Regions from separate parts of the Tissierella sp. QWL-11 genome, predicted to be linked through region 1. Evidence: riboswitches for the same ligand, from Rfam matches in the RefSeq annotation. Region 1 holds a riboswitch; each other region holds the start of a gene.
The links. Region 1 has a riboswitch for cyclic di-GMP ahead of AC4PG3_RS11380 (transglutaminase-like domain-containing protein). Riboswitches for the same ligand answer to the same signal wherever they lie in the genome.

Region 2: it holds a riboswitch for cyclic di-GMP, as region 1 does, so the genes downstream of both, flgB (flagellar basal body rod protein FlgB) here and AC4PG3_RS11380 (transglutaminase-like domain-containing protein) in region 1, are expected to answer to the same signal.
Region 3: it holds a riboswitch for cyclic di-GMP, as region 1 does, so the genes downstream of both, AC4PG3_RS07685 (type II secretion system protein) here and AC4PG3_RS11380 (transglutaminase-like domain-containing protein) in region 1, are expected to answer to the same signal.

The regions. Positions count from the first base shown of each region.
Region 1 is NZ_CM178750.1:2,275,328-2,281,851, reverse strand. It holds gene AC4PG3_RS11395 (NADH-quinone oxidoreductase subunit NuoE family protein) at 1-450, shown strand, start outside; gene AC4PG3_RS11390 (NADH-ubiquinone oxidoreductase-F iron-sulfur binding region domain-containing protein) at 440-2,308, shown strand; gene AC4PG3_RS11385 ([FeFe] hydrogenase, group A) at 2,312-4,009, shown strand; cyclic di-GMP riboswitch class I at 4,284-4,357, shown strand; gene AC4PG3_RS11380 (transglutaminase-like domain-containing protein) at 4,371-5,156, shown strand; gene AC4PG3_RS11375 (CtsR family transcriptional regulator) at 5,230-5,688, shown strand; gene AC4PG3_RS11370 (UvrB/UvrC motif-containing protein) at 5,704-6,210, shown strand; gene AC4PG3_RS11365 (protein arginine kinase) at 6,215-6,524, shown strand, end outside.
Region 2 is NZ_CM178750.1:3,575-10,098, forward strand. It holds gene fliG (flagellar motor switch protein FliG) at 1-727, opposite strand, end outside; gene fliF (flagellar basal-body MS-ring/collar protein FliF) at 712-2,277, opposite strand; gene fliE (flagellar hook-basal body complex protein FliE) at 2,301-2,600, opposite strand; gene flgC (flagellar basal body rod protein FlgC) at 2,631-3,038, opposite strand; gene flgB (flagellar basal body rod protein FlgB) at 3,053-3,430, opposite strand; cyclic di-GMP riboswitch class I at 3,471-3,545, opposite strand; gene AC4PG3_RS00050 (hypothetical protein) at 3,663-4,037, opposite strand; gene fliS (flagellar export chaperone FliS) at 4,022-4,384, opposite strand; gene fliD (flagellar filament capping protein FliD) at 4,399-5,832, opposite strand; gene AC4PG3_RS00065 (flagellar protein FlaG) at 5,838-6,209, opposite strand; gene AC4PG3_RS00070 (flagellin N-terminal helical domain-containing protein) at 6,350-6,524, opposite strand, start outside.
Region 3 is NZ_CM178750.1:1,584,823-1,591,346, reverse strand. It holds gene AC4PG3_RS07695 (type IV pilus twitching motility protein PilT) at 1-757, shown strand, start outside; gene AC4PG3_RS07690 (type II secretion system F family protein) at 766-1,965, shown strand; cyclic di-GMP riboswitch class I at 2,055-2,142, shown strand; gene AC4PG3_RS07685 (type II secretion system protein) at 2,365-2,799, shown strand; gene AC4PG3_RS07680 (prepilin peptidase) at 2,968-3,729, shown strand; gene AC4PG3_RS07675 (prepilin-type N-terminal cleavage/methylation domain-containing protein) at 3,821-4,132, shown strand; gene AC4PG3_RS07670 (hypothetical protein) at 4,835-5,080, shown strand; gene pilM (pilus assembly protein PilM) at 5,225-6,292, shown strand; gene AC4PG3_RS07660 (PilN domain-containing protein) at 6,393-6,524, shown strand, end outside.

The DNA of each region.
Region 1 (6,524 bases):
ATTTGTAAACATGGTAAAGATCAATCTTCTCTTATTAGTATACTTCAAGAAATACAAGAAAAAAATAGATATTTGCCAGAGGAAGTATTAGAATATTTATCTGAAAAAATGGAAATAAGTTCAGCTAAAATATATGGAATTGCAACTTTCTATGAATATTTTTCCTTGGAACCTAAAGGGAAATACATAATAAAAATCTGCGATGGAACTGCTTGTCATGTTAGAAAATCAATACCAATTTTAGAAGCTTTAAGAAAAGAATTATCTCTCACAAATAAAAAGCATACTACAGATGATTTGTTATTTACAGTAGAGACCGTATCATGCTTAGGTGCATGTGGTTTAGCTCCTGTTATAACTATCAATGAAAAAGTATATGGAAGTATGACTCCTGAAAAAACTGTAGAAGTTTTAAATAAATTAAGGGAGGAGTGTAAAAATGAAGATTAATTCTATTGAAGAATTTAATAAATATAAAGAAAAATTCAAAGCTAACCTAAATAAGCAATATAAAAGAGTTATAGTTTGTGGTGGTACTGGATGTGTAGCAGGTGGATCTATAGAGGTTTATGAAGAGTTAAAAAGATTGATAAGGGAAAAGGGATTACTAGTAGATATTGAATTAGAAAAAGAAGAAGGTATAAATGTAAGTAAAAGTGGATGTCATGGTTTTTGTGAAGCAGGGCCACTAGTTAGAATAGAGCCGGAAAAATTTTTATACTTAAAGGTAAAAGTAGAAGATTGTGAGGATATAGTCAATAAAACTCTTGTTGAAAATAAGCCGGTTGAAAGACTAATGTATAAACTAGATGGAGATATATACCATACTCAAGAATCTATACCTTTTTATAAAGGCCAAACTAGATTAGTATTAGAACATTGTGGGCATATAGATGCAGAGTCTATAAAGGAATATATTGTATTTGGAGGTTATCAGGCCTTAACAAAAGTGTTAAATAAAATGTCTCCTGAGGAAGTATGTAATGAAGTTGAAGATGCAAATTTAAGAGGTAGAGGTGGCGGTGGATTTCCAGCTGGAAGGAAGTGGGCTCAAGTCCTTAGCTATTCAAGTGATAAAAAATATATAATTTGTAATGGAGATGAAGGAGATCCAGGTGCTTTTATGGATAGAAGCATCATGGAAGGAGATCCTCATTCTCTAATAGAAGGAATGACCATAGCTGCATATGCAACAGGAGCAACGGAAGGACATATATATGTAAGAGCTGAGTATCCTTTAGCAATTGAGAGATTAAATATTGCAATAGAACAATCAAGAAAATTAGGATTATTGGGTGAGAATATATTAGGTACAGATCTTTCTTTTGACATACATATAAGCAAAGGTGCAGGTGCTTTTGTTTGTGGTGAAGGAAGTGCTTTAATAGCGTCAATAGAAGGGGAAAGAGGTATGCCTAGGGTTAGAGCAAAGAGGACAGTGGAAGAAGGGCTATGGAAAAAACCAACAGTGTTAAACAATGTAGAGACCTTTGCAAATATTAGATATATAATTACAAATGGCTCTGATTGGTTTAAGTCTTTTGGTACTAAAAACAGTCCAGGAACTAAAGCCTTTGCCCTTACTGGTAATGTAAATAATACAGGATTAATAGAAGTTCCAATGGGTGCCACATTGCGTAAAGTTATCTTTGATATAGGTGGAGGTATTAGAGATGGAAAGAAATTTAAGGCTGTTCAAATAGGAGGACCTTCAGGAGGATGTTTAACGGAAGAACATCTAGACTTACCTTTAGATTTTGATTCTTTAAGTCAAGTAGGTGCAATGATAGGCTCTGGTGGAATGGTTGTTATGGATGAAGATACTTGTATTGTAGAGGTAGCAAGATTCTTTATGAACTTTACTCAAAATGAATCCTGTGGAAAATGTGTACCATGTAGAGAAGGTACTAAGAGAATGCTGCAAATACTAGATGCAATAGTTGAAGGTAAAGGTAGTTTAGAAGATTTAGAGCTACTTGAAGAGTTAGCTGATATCATAACTCATACTTCTCTTTGTGGTTTAGGCAAGACAGCAGCAAATCCAGTTGTTAGTTCTTTAAAATATTTTAGAGATGAGTATTTAAGTCATGTAGTAGATAAAAGATGTCCAACTAAAAATTGTGCTAGTTTAAAAGTAATTAAAATTGATGAAGCTTTATGCAAAGGATGTAGCAAATGTGCAAGAATATGTCCTGTAGATGCAATAAAAGGAAAAATAAAAGAAACTTATGTAATAGATCAAGGTAAATGTATAAAATGCGGTGCTTGTATAGAATCTTGCTCGTTTGGGGCAATAAAGGAGGCATAAAAAATGAAGACTATGATTATTGACAATAGGAAAATAGAGTTTGATGCTGAGAAGAATGTTTTAGAAGTTGTAAGAAAAGCTGGAATAGACTTACCTACCTTTTGCTATCATTCAGAGTTAAGTATCTATGGAGCTTGTAGAATGTGCATTGTAGAAGATGAAAGAGGGAAGATATTTACATCATGTTCTACTATTCCTAAAGATGGAATGAAGATATTTACGAATACATCTAGATTGAGAAGATATAGAAAGACAATATTGGAGCTTTTACTTTCAAATCATGATAGAGATTGTACAGCTTGTAATATTACAGGAAGATGTGATTTAAGAAAACTATCCCATCGTTTCGGTATAGAAAATATTAGATTTGATGAAACAGATAAAAATTTACCAATAGATGATTCGAGCTGTGGAATAGTAAGAAATCCTAATAAATGTATATATTGTGGAGACTGTGTAAGGGTTTGTGAAGAAGTCCAGGGAGTTGCAGCCCTAAGCTTTACTCATAGAGGATCTAATATGAGAATATCTCCTGCTTTTAATAAAAATATTGGAGAAGTAAATTGCGTAGATTGCGGTCAGTGTAGAACAGTTTGTCCTACTGGAGCAATTACTGTAAAAGACGATAGAGAAAAGTTTTGGGATGTTGTATCTGATAGTAGTAAAAGAGTAGTAGTACAAGTTGCACCAGCTGTTAGAGTAGCTCTAGGAGAAAGATTTGGTTTGTCCTCTGGTGAAGTAACTATAGGAAGAATAGTAGCATCATTGAGAATGATGGGTGTAGATGAAGTTTATGACACAGCTTTTGCTGCAGATATGACTGTTATAGAAGAGAGTAATGAGTTCTTAGAAAGACTTACTAGTGAAGAAGATCTACCTTTATTTACTTCCTGTTGTCCAGGATGGGTTAAATTTGCAGAACACAAGTATCCAGAGTTAAAAGACAATATTTCTTCTTGTAAATCTCCACAGCAAATGTTTGGAGCAGTAATAAAGGAATATTATAAGGCAAAAGATAAAGAAGAGAATAAGGAAACTGTAATGGTTTCTGTGATGCCTTGCACAGCTAAAAAAGCTGAAGCAGCTAGAAAAGAATTTGAAATTAATGGAGTTAGAGATGTAGATATAGTTATCACTACTCAAGAATTAGCTAGAATGATCAAAGAAGCTGGAATTATCTTTGACAATTTAGAAGATGAATCCTTTGATATGCCTTTTGGTCTAGCAAGTGGTTCAGGAATAATCTTTGGAGCTACTGGTGGAGTTACAGAAGCTGTTGTCACAAGATTGCTAACTGACAAACCAGATCATTTAGCTAAAGATATAATATTTAAAGATGTTAGAGGTTTAGAAAATATTAAAGAGGCAGTTTTTGAATTCAATGGTAGAGATATTAGGATAGCAATAGTTCATGGGTTAAAAAATGCAGATGAATTAGTTAAAAAAATAAAATCAGGAGAAAAGGAGTATGATTTTATTGAAGTTATGGCTTGTCCAGGCGGATGTGTTTCAGGTGGAGGACAGCCAGCACCTATTGATACTAATATGAGAAAAAATAGAGCCAAGGGACTTTACAAAATAGATAGAACATCATTTATTAAAAGCTCAGAGCATAATCCCCTAGTAACATCCTTATTTGATGGATTATTAAAACACAGAAAAGACTTGATTCATGTTCCAAAGGAAATAGATAAAGAATAATATATTATTTTAGGGATGGTTTTACTGCAAAGTGGCAGAAAATCCATCTCTAAATACAGAGTATTAATAGCGTATTTGACAGGGATTTTAGAAAGAGTAAATAAAAGAGGAATAAAAGTTAAATATCCATAACAAATTAAGAAATTAATGTGTTTTTATTTAGAGTAGAATTTTATTTTGATTATTCTATTCCAAATTGGGCAAATATATTGTATAATAAGAATGTAGTATTTTAAAAAAGTTAATATTATTTAAAAAAAGTTTGAAAACTTTCAAACGATAATGGCAAACTTAGAGAAATCTAAGGACGCAAAACTATAGGGCCTTAAAGGGCAGCCAGTTACCGAAAGGGGAGTTCGCTTTGTTTAAAGGGAGAATTTATTTATTATTAGTATTTTTACTATTAATTTCGCCTATAAGTGAAGTCTATGGACAAGCTATGTATTCTTATGGAGTACACAGCAAAGGACATTTAGATATAGGTACCTCAAACTATGGAGATAATATGAGGTTATTAGTAGAGAAGGATAAGGAAAAATATTATTACAGTTTAAGTAGTAATCTTGAATCTATTCCACTACAACTTGGGAATGGTAATTATACAGTAAAAGTACTAGAAAATATTCAAGGTAAGAGATACAAAGTAGTTTCAAAAGAAGAAATTATTTTAAAAGAGTTCAACAAAAATACAGCTTTTTTAGCATCTGCTCAACCAGTTTATTGGGATAAGTCATCAAAGATTTCAGATTTAGCAAGTGAAATTACTAAAGATGCACAAACTGATATTGAAAAGATAAAAAAAGTATACAGTTATGTTTTAGAAAATATAGAATATGATGATTATAAAATAGATGATTTAAAGGATAATTATGTTCCTAATATAGATGAAACTTTAGAAACTAAAAAGGGTATATGCTATGATTATTCTGCAGTTTTTGCAGGAATGCTTAGATCTTTAAATATTCCTACTAAATTAGTTAAGGGATATAAGAATGATTTAGACTCATATCATGCATGGAATGAAGTGCTTATAGATGGAGAATGGCATATCATAGACACAACTTATGATGCAGCTTTACGAAGTGGGAATATAGATGTTAAAATGATAAAACAAGCTAATGAATATGAAAAGACAAGAGAGTATTAAATTTCACCCTAACTATTGTTAGGGTGAAATTTGGAGATTAAGGACAAAGAAAGTCAAAGTCAAGGAGGACTATATGGCAGGTTTAAGTAATATTATTGAAAAGTTTATTATAGATATGATTAAAGATGCTAATAATGGAGTAATAGAAATCCAAAGAAATGAAATGGCACAGAAGTTTGAATGTGCTCCTTCCCAGATAAATTATGTACTTTCTACTAGGTTTACTCCCTATAAAGGATATTATATAGAGAGTAAAAGAGGCGGTGGTGGGTATATAAAGATAATAAAGGTTAAAATAAATGAAGATAAAAATATGAGTGATTTAATAATAAACACCATTGGGAATTCTATAACTAAAAATAAGGCATATGATATTTTGGAAGGTCTCTACCAGGAAGGTATTATTTCTGAAAGAGAGAAAAACATTATAAAGGCAGCTATCAGTGAAAGAGTTTTAAAAAATGATTTTATAGACATAAATACAATTAGGGCAAATATTTTAAAAAATATTCTTCTAATTTTAATTGAATAAATGGGAGGTTAAAATATGATATGTGATTCATGTGGTAAAAATGAAGCGAATTTTCACTATACCAAGATTATCAATGGAAAAATGGAAGAAGAACATTTATGCAAAGAGTGCGCCTTTACACACTATGATTTTGATTTAAATAAACCTATATCCATGGATAAATTTTTCACTGGATTAATTGGCAATAAGCAAGAGTCGAAGGAAGACATAACAGATTTAAAATGTGAAGATTGCGGACTTACCTATTCAGAGTTTAAGGAAAGAGGAGAGTTTGGGTGTAGTAGATGTTATGTAAGTTTTAAAGATAAAGTAGAGCCTTTAATAAGAAGCTTACATGGACACAATGTTCACAGAGGTAAGATTCCAAAAAGTTCTGATGAAAAAATTTTCTTAAGAAGAGAAGAAAAAGATTTAAAACTAGAATTGGAATATTCTATTAAAAAGGAAGAATTTGAAAGAGCAGCTGTTATTAGAGATAGATTAAAGGATATAAAAGTAAAACTAAAAGATTATGAGGGGTGATACTATGGCTCTATGGCTAGAAGGTCTTTCAGTTGATGATGATGTGGCAATAAGTACTAGGGTTAGAGTAGCTAGAAATCTTTCTAAATATAAGTTTCCATCCAATATGTCTATAGAAGATAATGATGCTCTAGTATCAGATATATTAAATAGTGCAAAGGATATAATGGACAACGAGTACAAATATATGAGAACCCTAGACTTGTCTAAGACAGAACAACAAAGCTATGTGGAAGACCATTTGATAAGTCCTAATATGGTAAAGAAAAAGGATAGAAGTAGCTTTTTACTTCGAAAAGATGAAAGGGCTACTA
Region 2 (6,524 bases), 350 kb from region 1:
TTATCTTAATATCCTCAGCTAAATCAGGTTGTTTTGACTCTAAATCGTTTATAATATTTCTTTCAGTTGTTCTATCAGCTGAATTCAATATATCTACTAATGTCTTCACGCCACCTACAGTTTCTGAATTGTTTTGGATTATATTTGAGAACTTGGTTTCCATAATCTTTTCAATTCTACTTATTACCTTAGGGGATGTCCTATTTATAGTACCTATCCTCTCTGCTATCTCAGTTTGAAGTTCAGTTTCAAATTGCGATAAAACTAAAGCTGCTTTTTCAGGCTGCATATAGCACATTATAAGGGCTATAGTTTGAGGATGTTCGTTCTTTAACAAATTTGTAAGTTGATAGGGATCTGCCTTTCTAGCAATTGCAAAGGGTCTTTCACTTTGTTGAATTTGATTTAACATATCTATTACTTCTTTAGCCCTTTGAGTTCCCAAGGCTTTATTTAATAAGTCCTTGGCATACTCAACTCCTCCATCTAACACATATTCCCTAGCAGATGCCATATCTATAAATTCATCTATAATTTTGTCCTTTTCATGAGGCTCTACATAATCTATATTTGCTATTTCATAAGTGACCTTTTGAATCATTGCATCTGGCAATAACTTCAAGATTTGAGAAGCTGTCTCTGGGCCTAAAGATATCAATAAAATAGCTGCTTTTTTTATACCATTGGATTGTTTTCTCATATCATCACCTATTAGTCCTTCATCCATGCTTTAATTAAGTCTGCTGCTAATTGTGGATTCTCCATCGCATAGTCTTGGGCTTTCTTTTTCTTTTTGTCAGGTTTTACTTCTATTTTTTCTTCCATAATATCCATTACATCGTCTACCTGTATATCCACCGACTCCTCATAGTCTGGAGTAGACTCAAGTATAAGCTGTTCTTCTTTCTTTTTCTTCTTTGAAGATAAAAGACTCATTAAAGATACAAAAATTGCTATAACCAAAGATACAAGTATACCAAATATCAAATACTCTCCATATTTCTCTAAAAAGCTTCTATTCGCTTCTTCTTCAGCTTTTATAGCTGCTAATTCTTCTTGTAATTGAGTCTCATAAGTCCTATCAAACATGACTCCCTCTACTGTGATTTCATCTCCCCTAGCTGCATCAAATCCTGTAGCAGTTCTAACTATATTTTCTATAGTCTGAGATCTATCATCTGAAAGTGTTCCATCAAATACTACAGATGTAGTTATTTTATTTACCTTTCCTGGAGCCTTTATAGTAGTAGTAGTTTCTGTGGACAGTTCATTATTTGTAGTTTTGCTATAACTTTGATTTCCCTCATCTTCACCTTGAAATACATTGCTTGTATTATCTCCTATAAGTCCAGACTCCAATGCATCAGTGTTTATATCATTTCCACTTAAATCTATTTGTTCACTTCTTATCACTGGATCTTTGTATTCTATATTTGTAGTCTCCTGGGAATCAAAGTCTAAATCTGCAAATACAGAGACTTTTATCTTATCTCTACCAAATGCACTTCCTAAAATTTCGTTTAGATTATTTTCAATCTGTGTTTCAAAATCTTTTTTTACCTTCTGATGCTGATTTACAATATCTAAAGTATTTAATTCTTTTTCATCAGTTAATACTCCACTTAATAAATTTCCTTTAGAGTCTATTATCTTTATATTTTCATCTGGGAGATTTCCTACAGCACCAGATACTAAAGCTGCTATTCCCCTAATCATAGAATCATTTACCTTTTGATTTGGTTTAATATCTATTATTATAGATGCTGTAGCAGGCTTTTGTTCTGTTTCAAATATGCTTTTTTCAGACATTACAAGATTTACCTTTGCAGAATTTATAGGATCTAGTGACATAATAGACCTCTGTAGTTCTCCAGCTAAAGCTCGTTGGTACATTATCTTTCTATCATCTTCTGTTACCATAAGTCCTATATCATCAAATATTTCAAACCCTTTAGAGTTTTCTGGCATGTTTCCATCCATGGCAAGCTGAAGTCTATACTTGTCTACCTTTTCTTCATCTATAAGTATTTTTGTTCCATTTTCTTCTAGCTTATAATCTATACCTTTAAGTTCTAAATCATTCACTATATTTCCTGCATCTGCAAATTCTAGATTAGTAAATAAAGTCACATAGTTAGAATTATCAATAAAATTAGAGTATAGATATCCAAACAAAATCATACTAGATATTAATACAACCATAATAATCTTCTTTTTAGTGCTTATCTTTTCCCAACCCTCTTTTACTCCATTTAATTTTGTCTTGATATTTTCCATTAACTATAGCTCCTTAACAAATCTTATAATTGCATATTATTTATTTCTTTATAAGCCTCTATACATTTATTTCTAATTTGTACTGCAAGTTCTAAAGAGAGTCTTGCTTCTTCTGTTGCAATCATTACACTATGTAAATCTTCTATTTCACCAGCTATGAATTTTTCTGTCATTTCATCTGCCCTTATCTGCATATCATTTACTCTATTTATTTCATCTTTTATAATATCTTTAAAAGAAGCCTCTCCTTCTGAATTAGAGTCTATTTGTTTTTCTAAATCTAATCCTGCTACTAATCTATTATTTAAAGAAGATATATTCATCTTTCCACCTCCATATTTCTATATACTAAATTAGCCCTTTGAAATCTCAAGAGCTTTTTTAAGTAGATTTTTACTTGTATTTAAAGCTGTTACATTTGCCTCATATGTTCTTTGGGTCTTTATAAGATTTATCATTTCATCTGCCATATTTACATTTGGCATCAGTAGATAGCCATTTTCATCTGCATCAGGATGATCTGGATCGTGCATTGTCTTCATATTCTCTGTATCTTCAAAGATTTGTGTAACTCTTACTCCAGAGCTTGTCTCTTCTTTTAAAAGCATTTCTTCAAATAATACTTCTTTTCTTCTGTAGGGTCCACCATCTTCTGTTCTAGTCGTATTTACATTTGCTATATTTGTAGAGATTACATCCATTTTAAGCCTTTCTAGGCTCAATCCACTTGCATTTATCCGCATAGAATTAAATACCGACATTTCCTAGCCTCCTTTTACCTGTTAATTACATAATTTAAATTAGATAATTTACTGCTAATTTGTCTTATCAAGACATTATAATAAATTTCATTGGCTGCTAATTCTGTCATTTCTAAATCAATATCTACATTATTTCCATTTTCAGTCATAGAAATAGTTTCTCTTTTTTCTACCTGGGGCTCTAAATCTTCTATAGATTCTATACCAAAATGTCTTTCATCTGTCTTCTTCATATGTATTTTTTTTGCATCTAATAAATATTTTTCAAATTTTACTCTATTTGCCTTGTAATTAGGTGTATTTATATTAGATATATTGCTTGAAATATTTTTTTGTCTTAGTGATGAAGCATCCATCGCTTTTTTTATTAAATCATAACTAAAATCTGACATTTCTTCCTCCTTTATAAATTCTCGCACAAAAAACTCCCCCTTCGGAATCTGGCTATCTCATAGAGACCCTACAGCTTTGCGTCCTTATGTCGCCATAAGTTTGCCCTTTCGACAAGAAGTTTCTTTCAATGACAAAAGTATATCATAAGGATTTATTTTAAACAACAAAAAAAGGAAAAAAGACTATAATTTATAATTTATTCTTCTTTTTTCCCCTAATATGACAATGTTTTTAAAAATCTCTATCTATGAATATGGAATTTTTATTTTGTTTGATATAATTATCTTTTATTTTGTCCTTGCGGCTTAATTGTTTGATTATCTTTTTTACTTCGTCTTGTCTTTTAGATAGACTATCTAAAATCTTTTGTTCTCCATCAAGTATTAAACTTATATTCTCTATATAGTCTTCATTTTTATATGAAAGATTATCATTTCCTAAAGCTTCCTCTAGAGACCTTAATTTGTCTATCTTTACTCTATTTTTTTCTATGATTTCTATCCCAGACTCAGCGCTTCCATCCCAAGAATTTATATTTATAATTAAAGATTCTAATATTTTCTCTCTAGTTTTTAGTAAATCTTTTATATTTATATCTGAATCCATGTATCTCTCAACTCTTTCATATAACCTCTTACTTCTACTACAGCTTCTATATCCTTATCTATATTACCACGAACCAATCTATTATACATATAATCATAGAGTTGATATAGATTATTAGCTATATCTCCACCCTTTTCAAAATCAAGAGTTATCATAAGCTCTGCTATAATATCTTGAGCCTTAATCATATACTTATTTGTATTTTCAAAGTTTTTTTCTTCTAGAGCCAATTCAGCAAGGTTTAGATTTTTGATGGCCCCATCATATAGCATTATTAAGAGTTTTTTCTTTGGTGCAGTATTTACTTGATTTTTCTTATATATATCCCTTGCATATGCTTGATTCATGTTTTTCACTCCTTTTATTTCTTGCCACCTATATTCATTGAATCAATTTGTCCTTGTAACCAAGACATCTGACTCTCTGCCTTCATCATAGCCACATCTAATGCTGAAAACATCTTTATATAGTACTCCTCTTTTCTCTCCATACGAGTCTCAAATTCTTCTATTCTTTTATTTAAATCCTTTAGAGTCTTGTCATAGCTCTCTGTTTTTGTCTTTATAATTCCATTTTTCTTTGAGATAAACCCATCTATTTGAGAATTTATCCTATTGACAAATCCTATTTCCTTGTCATCTGCAGTCTTACTTGAAAAGAAGTTTATTACATCTTCAGGATTTTCCTTTAAAGCCTCTTTAAATTTAGATGAATCAAATTTTAATTGACCAAATTTATCTATGGTCTCAACTCCAAGTTGAGATATATCACCTATATCCGTATTTGGATTTCCCTTTATAGCTGAAGTAACCATCTTCCTTAGACTAGAATGAAGCCTCATAAGTGAACTATCTCCAGATAATGTTCCCTTACTACCTGGTACTTCTGGGTCTCCTGCCTTCAACTTGTCCTCTATAAATTGAATAGTAGAATTATATTGATCTACAAAATCCTGAATTGCCTTTGTGGTTTTTTCGGTGTCCATGGTTACATTTACTGTATCAGTTGTAGTAGTATCCCCATGAGCTTTTTTTAGATTTATAGTTGTATCTTCTATTACATCATCTATAGAGTTTGAATCTCTCTCTACTGATACTCCATTTATAGTAAATTTAGCATTTTGACCTTGATTGTCTGCAGTTGAACTTGCTAGGCCTAAATCACTTAAAATAGTCCCCTCGGAATCTTGGAGAGTTATCTTCCTATTTCCAGTATTTTCATCTGTAAGGATTATTCTATTGTCTATGATACTGGCAGATACACCAGTTCCCTTTACTGTATTACCTTCACTATCTTTTGAATCGTTGGTCATATTATTTATCTTTTCTACTATATCCTTAAGGCTATCTTCAGCTTTTACTTCTATAGTAGTACCAGGGTCTTCAGGTAGAGCATCATGATTTTTTATTATAAATTTACCAGCTTTTCCAAGTTCATCTGTGATCTCACCTTCAATTCTATTGCTGCCTATAATACTTGTATTTGTAGCTAATCGTTCTACATTTATATTATACTTTCCAATTATAGAATTTTTAGAAGGAGTAATAGTCACATAATCTTCATTTGTAGATGTGGAAGTCTTAGAATTGAAGGTATCAGAACTACCTAAGTTTTTGATTTTTTCAAATAGAGAATTTAACCTAGTATTGATATCCTTCCAAGCATTCTGAGTTTCTGTAATACTAGTCTTTTTATTTGCATATTGAACTAAGGGCATTCTTTCAACCTGCATTAGACCATCTATACTAGAACTATCTATTCCTGAATATGATCCCATAAAATTAATTCCTGCCATTTAAATCATCCTCTCTCATCTACCAATATCCCAACCAAATCCCATATACTTGCAACAAGATCTAGTATCTTCTCTGGTGGAATCTCTTTTACTACTTCATCTGTTTCATTGTCTATAAGTTTTACCATCATGCGTCCAGTTCTCTCATGGACTTTAAATTCAAATCTATTATCATCTTTAAAGACTATTCTATTTGTATCCTCAACAGCCTTTTCAAGTTCTTCTCTATTATAAAACCTTTTGCCCTTTTCATCTCCATACTTTTCCCACACAGGTTCTATAGGTTTTCTCTGTCTTAAATTGTTTTCCAAGGGCTTTTTATCCAATTTTTCTACTGTTTTATGTGTTTCTACTACAGGTCTACTGATATATATCATATTTTTCACCCCTAGTATTATTTAGAAGTAAAGCCGACAATTATGTCGGCTTTATTACCTTTTTTAATTATACTACTTTATTATCACTCTGTGAATAATATCTCGAAAATTTAGTAACTCTAAATAATTTTCTTAATAAATTATTGTAATAACTGTAATACTGATTGTGGCATTTGATTAGCTTGAGCTAACATTGAAGTAGCTGCTTGGCTAAGAATATTGTTCTTAGTGAAGCTCATCATTTCTTCTGCCATGTCTACATCTCTGATTCTACTCTCAGCAGCTGAAAGGTTCTCTGATGTAGCTGTTAAGTTA
Region 3 (6,524 bases), 690 kb from region 1:
TCCATTAGAGATACCATCTATGGAAGAGTTAAGATTGCCAGAAGTGGTTAAAGAATTAGCGCGACTAAGAAGAGGATTAGTCCTTATAACTGGTCCTACAGGTAGCGGGAAGTCTACAACTCTAGCTGCAATGGTAAATCAAATAAATAAAGAGAGGAATTGTCACATATTAACCTTAGAAGATCCCATTGAGTATTTACACAGACATGAAAATAGTATAGTAAATCAAAGGGAAATTGGTTCAGATTCACTTAGTTTTTCCAATGGACTTAGAGCTGCTTTGAGACAAGATCCAGATGTTATCCTTGTGGGAGAGATGAGAGATTTAGATACTATATCCATAGCTTTAACTGCAGCAGAGACAGGGCATCTTGTATTATCAACTCTACATACTGTAGGGGCTGCAAAAACCATAGATAGAATTATAGATGTGTTTCCACCTCATCAACAACAACAAATTAAAGTTCAATTGTCAGGTGTAATACAAGGCATAGTTTCCCAGCAATTATTACCTAAAGCAGATGGGCTTGGAAGAATAGGAGCCTTTGAGGTGATGAGATCTACTTCAGCCATTAAAAACTTAATAAGAGAAGGTAAAGTTCATCAAATTGATACTGCTATTCAAACAGGAGCAAAATTTAATATGCAGACTATGGATAATTCTCTATTAGGATTATATAAAAAAGGATATATAACAAAAGAGTCAATTTTAAACCAATCTATAAACAAAGAATATGTAAATAGATATATTATATAGGAGGCAATATGATATACAAATACAAGGCAGTTTCTCTTTCGGGAGAAACCATAGAAGGTTTTTTTGAGGGAGATAAGGAGTCAGATGTAATTTCTATGCTTAAAGGAAATAATTATTTGCCTGTAAAAATAGAAAAGGATATAGAGGCAGATGCAAAGATAGATATATTCTCTCCAAAAGTTAAGAAAAAAGACTTAGCAGTTTTTTGTAGGCAATTTTATACCATGCTAGATGCAGGTATTGGTATAGTAAAATGTATAGATATACTTGAAAAGCAAACAGAAAACAAAGCACTTGTCAAAGCATTAGAAGATATTCATGGAGACGTACAAAAGGGATTTATACTATCTCAAGCAATGCTAAAACATAGAAATGTATTCCCAATTCTATTAATTAATATGGTTGAAGCAGGAGAGATAAGTGGTAATTTGGATACTATAATGGAGAGAATGGCAGTACACTTTGAAAAGGAAAATAAGCTTGAAAACAAAATAAAATCAGCAATGATCTATCCTATAGTTCTAGCTGTGGTATCCATAGCTGTAGTTATATTTCTATTAGTAGCAGTTATGCCTACATTTATCTCAATGTTTGAATCTAGCGGTCAAGATTTACCAATAGTTACACAAAACCTTTTAAATGTGAGCAATTGGCTTACAAGATATTGGTATATATTCTTTGGAGGTCTTATTGGATTGACGTTCACAATTACATTTTATAAAAAAACACCAAATGGTATGAGGTTTTTTGATGGACTAAAATTAAAAATCCCAGTATTAAAAGATACCTCTACAAAAATAGTCACATCAAGATTTACAAGAACTCTATCTACTCTTATTACAAGTGGAATACCACTTCTTGAATCAATAGAAGTGGTTGGAAAAGTAGTGGGAAATGTAGTAGTTCAAGATAGAATGGAAAAGATTATAGAAGATGTGAGAAAGGGAGTTTCTCTATCTCGAGCAGTAAGTGAAGTAGGAGTATTCCCACCTATGGTAGATTCAATGATAAAAATAGGAGAAGAATCAGGTACTCTAGATGACATACTATATAAGACAGCAGATTTTTATGATGAAGAATTAGAAGTATCACTACAAAAGCTTACGACTCTTATGGAGCCAATAATGCTAGTAATAATGGCAATAATTATTGGGTTTATAGTAATAGCAATGGCAATCCCTATGTTTGATATGGTAAATACTATATAGACATTTAATATATAACATAAAATAATCCATATATTGACATTTACTTTGTATTAATGTACTCTAAAATAGATTGAATTGTCAAAAAATAAATATTGCCTGGGCAAAGGTGGGGAAACTCACTGACGCAAATCCAGAGTCTAAATTATCAAAAGATAAGATAATCGTTCGGGTGCATAAATATCAGAATGGTTATTTATGCAGTTTTTTATACATTTTGTTAATCTTAGTGTATGTATAGCATCTTGAGTGAAAGCTTTTTAATCAAGTACAAGCTTCTCATTCTATTGTATCTGAACTTGCGAAGGATTTTTAATTTAAGTCGATTTTAAAGGTGGTGGTGCAAAAGGGCGAGGGTAATAGGAATTATAAATTTTTATAAACAAAAGGAGGAAAATGATTATGTTAAAACGGATTAACAAAAAAAGAAACAAGAAAGGTTTTACATTGGTAGAATTAGTAGTTGTTATTGGAATATTGGGTGTTTTAGCTGCATTGGCTGTTCCAAGATTGACTGGATCAAGAGATAAGGCAAATAGAAGCGTAGTGAGATTAAATCTTAGAACTATAGAGAGTGCTTTAAGTATAGCTGAGGCTGATGGAAAAGAAGTAATAGATATACCAAGCGATCAAGATTCTACTGATTCTAACAAAGGTGGTCTTGTTGGTTTAGGCTATTTAAATGCTGAACCAAAGGGCCCTTCAGGAGTAACCTATAAAATTGTTGAAAACAGAGCAACAGTTAATTTGAAAGCAGGTCAATTTGGATTTAAAAAATCTGATGGTAGTGGTGTAACAGCTGATGACTATACATTATTTGATCTATCAGAAGAATAAAGACATAAAACAAGTGATCTAGTTACATAATCCAATAACCTATTCAATATTCTGATAATTACTGAAAGAAAATATCCTCTGGTATGGAATATTATATTATGTAAAGAGATGTTGAGGACGTTTGTTTAGATAATATAAAAAATAAATCTTACATCAAAGGAGCAATTCATGACTACACTTATATTCATATATGGACTATTAATAGGATCATTTTTAAATGTATGCATATATAGAATACCAAGAGAAGGAAGTATAGCTTTCCCATCATCCCATTGTCCAAATTGTAATACGCCTTTAAAATGGTATGAGAATATACCCATGTTTTCTTATTTAATTTTAAAGGGAAGATGTAAATACTGTAAAGACAAAATTTCAATACAGTATCCATTAATAGAATTACTTAATGCAATCATTTACTTATTATTATTTTATAAATTTAAATTATCAATAGACTTTATATTCTACGCCCTTATATCATCAACATTAATAGTGATAACTTTAATAGATTTAAAAGAAATGATTATCCCAGATAGTTTAGTAATAACAATTCTAATACTATCTGTATTACATAAACTAACAAATAATATAATATATAAAATACCTATAAACTTCATTGACTCTATTGGAGGACTTTTAATAGCTGGAGGATTATTCTTAGCTATAATGATCTTATCAAAAGGCGGAATGGGTGGAGGAGATGTTACATTAGTTGGAGCTTTAGGATTTACCATAAGAATTAAATATATATTACTTACCATATTTTTATCTTTTATATTAGGTGGGATTATATCAATATTTTTATTAGCAACAAAACTAAAGACAAGAAAAGACCCCATTCCTTTTGCTCCATTTATTATATTAGGATTTATGATAACTTTATTTTGGGGAGAAGAATTGATTAATTGGTATTTCGGAACATTTTTTAAATAAAATAATTGATATATATATAGTTTAACTATCGAAAAAAATCATGATAATATATTAATTTCTCAACCTATTATATTTATTCAAGGAGTAGATTATGGTGAAAAATTTTAAAAAATCTAGAAATGGACTAACACTAGTAGAAGTTATAATTTCCATAGCAATAATTGGAATTATAATTGTTGGATTTTTATCATTATTTACAATGTCAGTGGAAACTAATAATAAATCGCAAACCACACTTGAATCAATATATCTTGGAAAAGACACTATGGAATTAATTTATTATTTGAGTAAAAATATTTCTTATAAGGATTTGGAAGCAAAATTAAACGATAATGCTTATACTAAAATATCAGAAAATATTTTTGGAGGAACTTTTTACAAAAGATATAATTATTATAAATGATTTCAAAAAAACAATGTTGAATACCCTAAAGATGAAGTTTCTATTCAATTATTAGAAATGGGAAGATTGTAGAGAGTATAAAATTATTTTAGTAGAAGAGATGAGGGATACTAAAAGAACAGTGAATACAATTATATCGTTAAATTAGAATAATCAAGAAACTGGAAATCTCCCTTCTAAATTGTTGTTTAGTATTGATAAGTTTGTCTTTGGTGGTTCTGAATTCAATGTTCATAGTAAAAAGACAACACTACTATGAATGGGGGGGCAGAAATAAATGTAAAAAAATATTTATTTTAAGCAATTAGATACTGGCGTTATTTAAGGGCAGACATATGGAGACCAAAGTGATTCAGGAGATATTTATTTAGATGGAAATGCTAAAAATTTAGACTCTGAGAGACAAATGTATAGAGATGTTTATACAAATAGAGATTTCATAGTAATGGGTGGAATGACAGTCTGTCCCAGCTTTAAAAGAGCCAGACTTTAGTTTTGAAGTCCCTGATTGTAAAATAGGATAGTTGGTATGAAAGCAAAGAATATGAAATAAAGGCTAATACTACAAGTGAAATACCAAAAAATGCTAAATGGTTTGTTAATAATTATAATAATACTGACTGGCAAAATATAAAGCGTGAAGTAGTTATAATTAGCAAGGGGGACATTATTCTTAGAGGAGATAAGGATTTAACTGGAGTCTTGATAGCTCCAGATGGAATAGTTAAATATACTAGTGGAAACTTCAATGGACTAATAATTAGTAATAAGGAGATAAACTACTCAGGTTGGGCTTCAGTTAACTTGAAAGATTTAGAAGAATACTTTGAAAGTTCAAATATTCCGATTAATACTAGCTGTAGTGGGAATGATAGTTCAAATAATAACGATAGTAAAAATAAAAATAATGTGCAGATTACTTTTAAATCAAAGATTAGAGAACAATAAATAAAGATCTTTTAAAATTATATTTTCAAAGTATAATTGTTATATCTGAACACAATTATATTTTAAAGTAGTGGAAATATTAATGGAGAAAAAAATATATATTAGGTATTCTAGGGAAATTAATATACTAAAAGGGGGATATATTTGAAATTATTCAACAATAACAACAACAAACCAAACATATCCATAGACTTTGGTTCATCTGAAATAAAAGTAATAGAGGGACAAGCTACAAAGGCTAATATAAACATCACTAAATCACAATCCCTTCAAATACCAAAAGGTGTCTATAGTGATGGAAGAATTTTAAATGAAGACAAGCTCATAAATATCTTTAGAGATTTTCTACAGACAAATAAGTTTAAAATGGATTTAAAGGCCTATGGAGTAATAAATAGCTCTTCTATAATAATTAGAGAAATAAATATACCTAAAGTAGAAGAAGGTGAAATATCATCCTTAATAAATTTTCAAGTAGAGGAATTTTTACCTATAAATCCTGAAGACTATGTAATAGACTATCTATTACTTGATAAGGTAGAAGAAGATAAACTTAATATACTATTAATTGCCATTCCAAAAGGTATTGTATTAAGCCATCTTAATTTAATGAAAGAGGTAGGATTAGAGCCTGTAGCATTAGATCACCAAGGAAATACTGTAGCAAAGCTATTATCTTTTAATGATAATATAAATAATGAATACACTATAAAAGATAATACTATTGTATCTGTAGACTTAGGATATACAAAGACTGAAGTTACTATTTCAATAAATAGCAATATCGAAGTTTTAAGGGCAATAGACTCAGGTGCAAGAAATATTTATGAAATCATGGATGAATTCTTAGGATTCACTGAAGATGAAGTGGAAATTCAAATCAGGAATATAGAAAATATATCTAAAATAGATGATATAAATGAAGATAATAAATTAGAAATCATATATAAATCTTCTCTGGAAGGAATAATGGATAAGGTAGGAAAGATTATAAGATATTATGATAGTAGAGAATTTGGGAATAGAGTTCACCTAATAGTATTACAGGGGGGACTTTCAAATATAGAGGGAATAGAGAAATTATTTAAAAAACATTTTCATATAAACACAGTAAAATTAAATAGTTTAGATAAGATTAAATTAGATGAGAATATATCACTTTATGCAAATTCCATAGGTGCTCTAATAAGACGAGATGAGGTGCATAGATGAAAGACTTAAATTTTTTTGAACCATTTATAAAAAAAAAGAATTTAAAATAAGTAAATCTTTAGTGATCTATTCTCTTATTGGAGTTTTTTTTGTAGCTCTTATGATTTATGCAGGTTTAAATCAAATTCGTATAATGAGACTTAATTCTCAAGTAGATGGTCTTAAAAATCAAGCAGAGGACCCCAGTATAGTAGATAAGTTTATATTAATAAAAGAAAAAGAAGAAGAAATG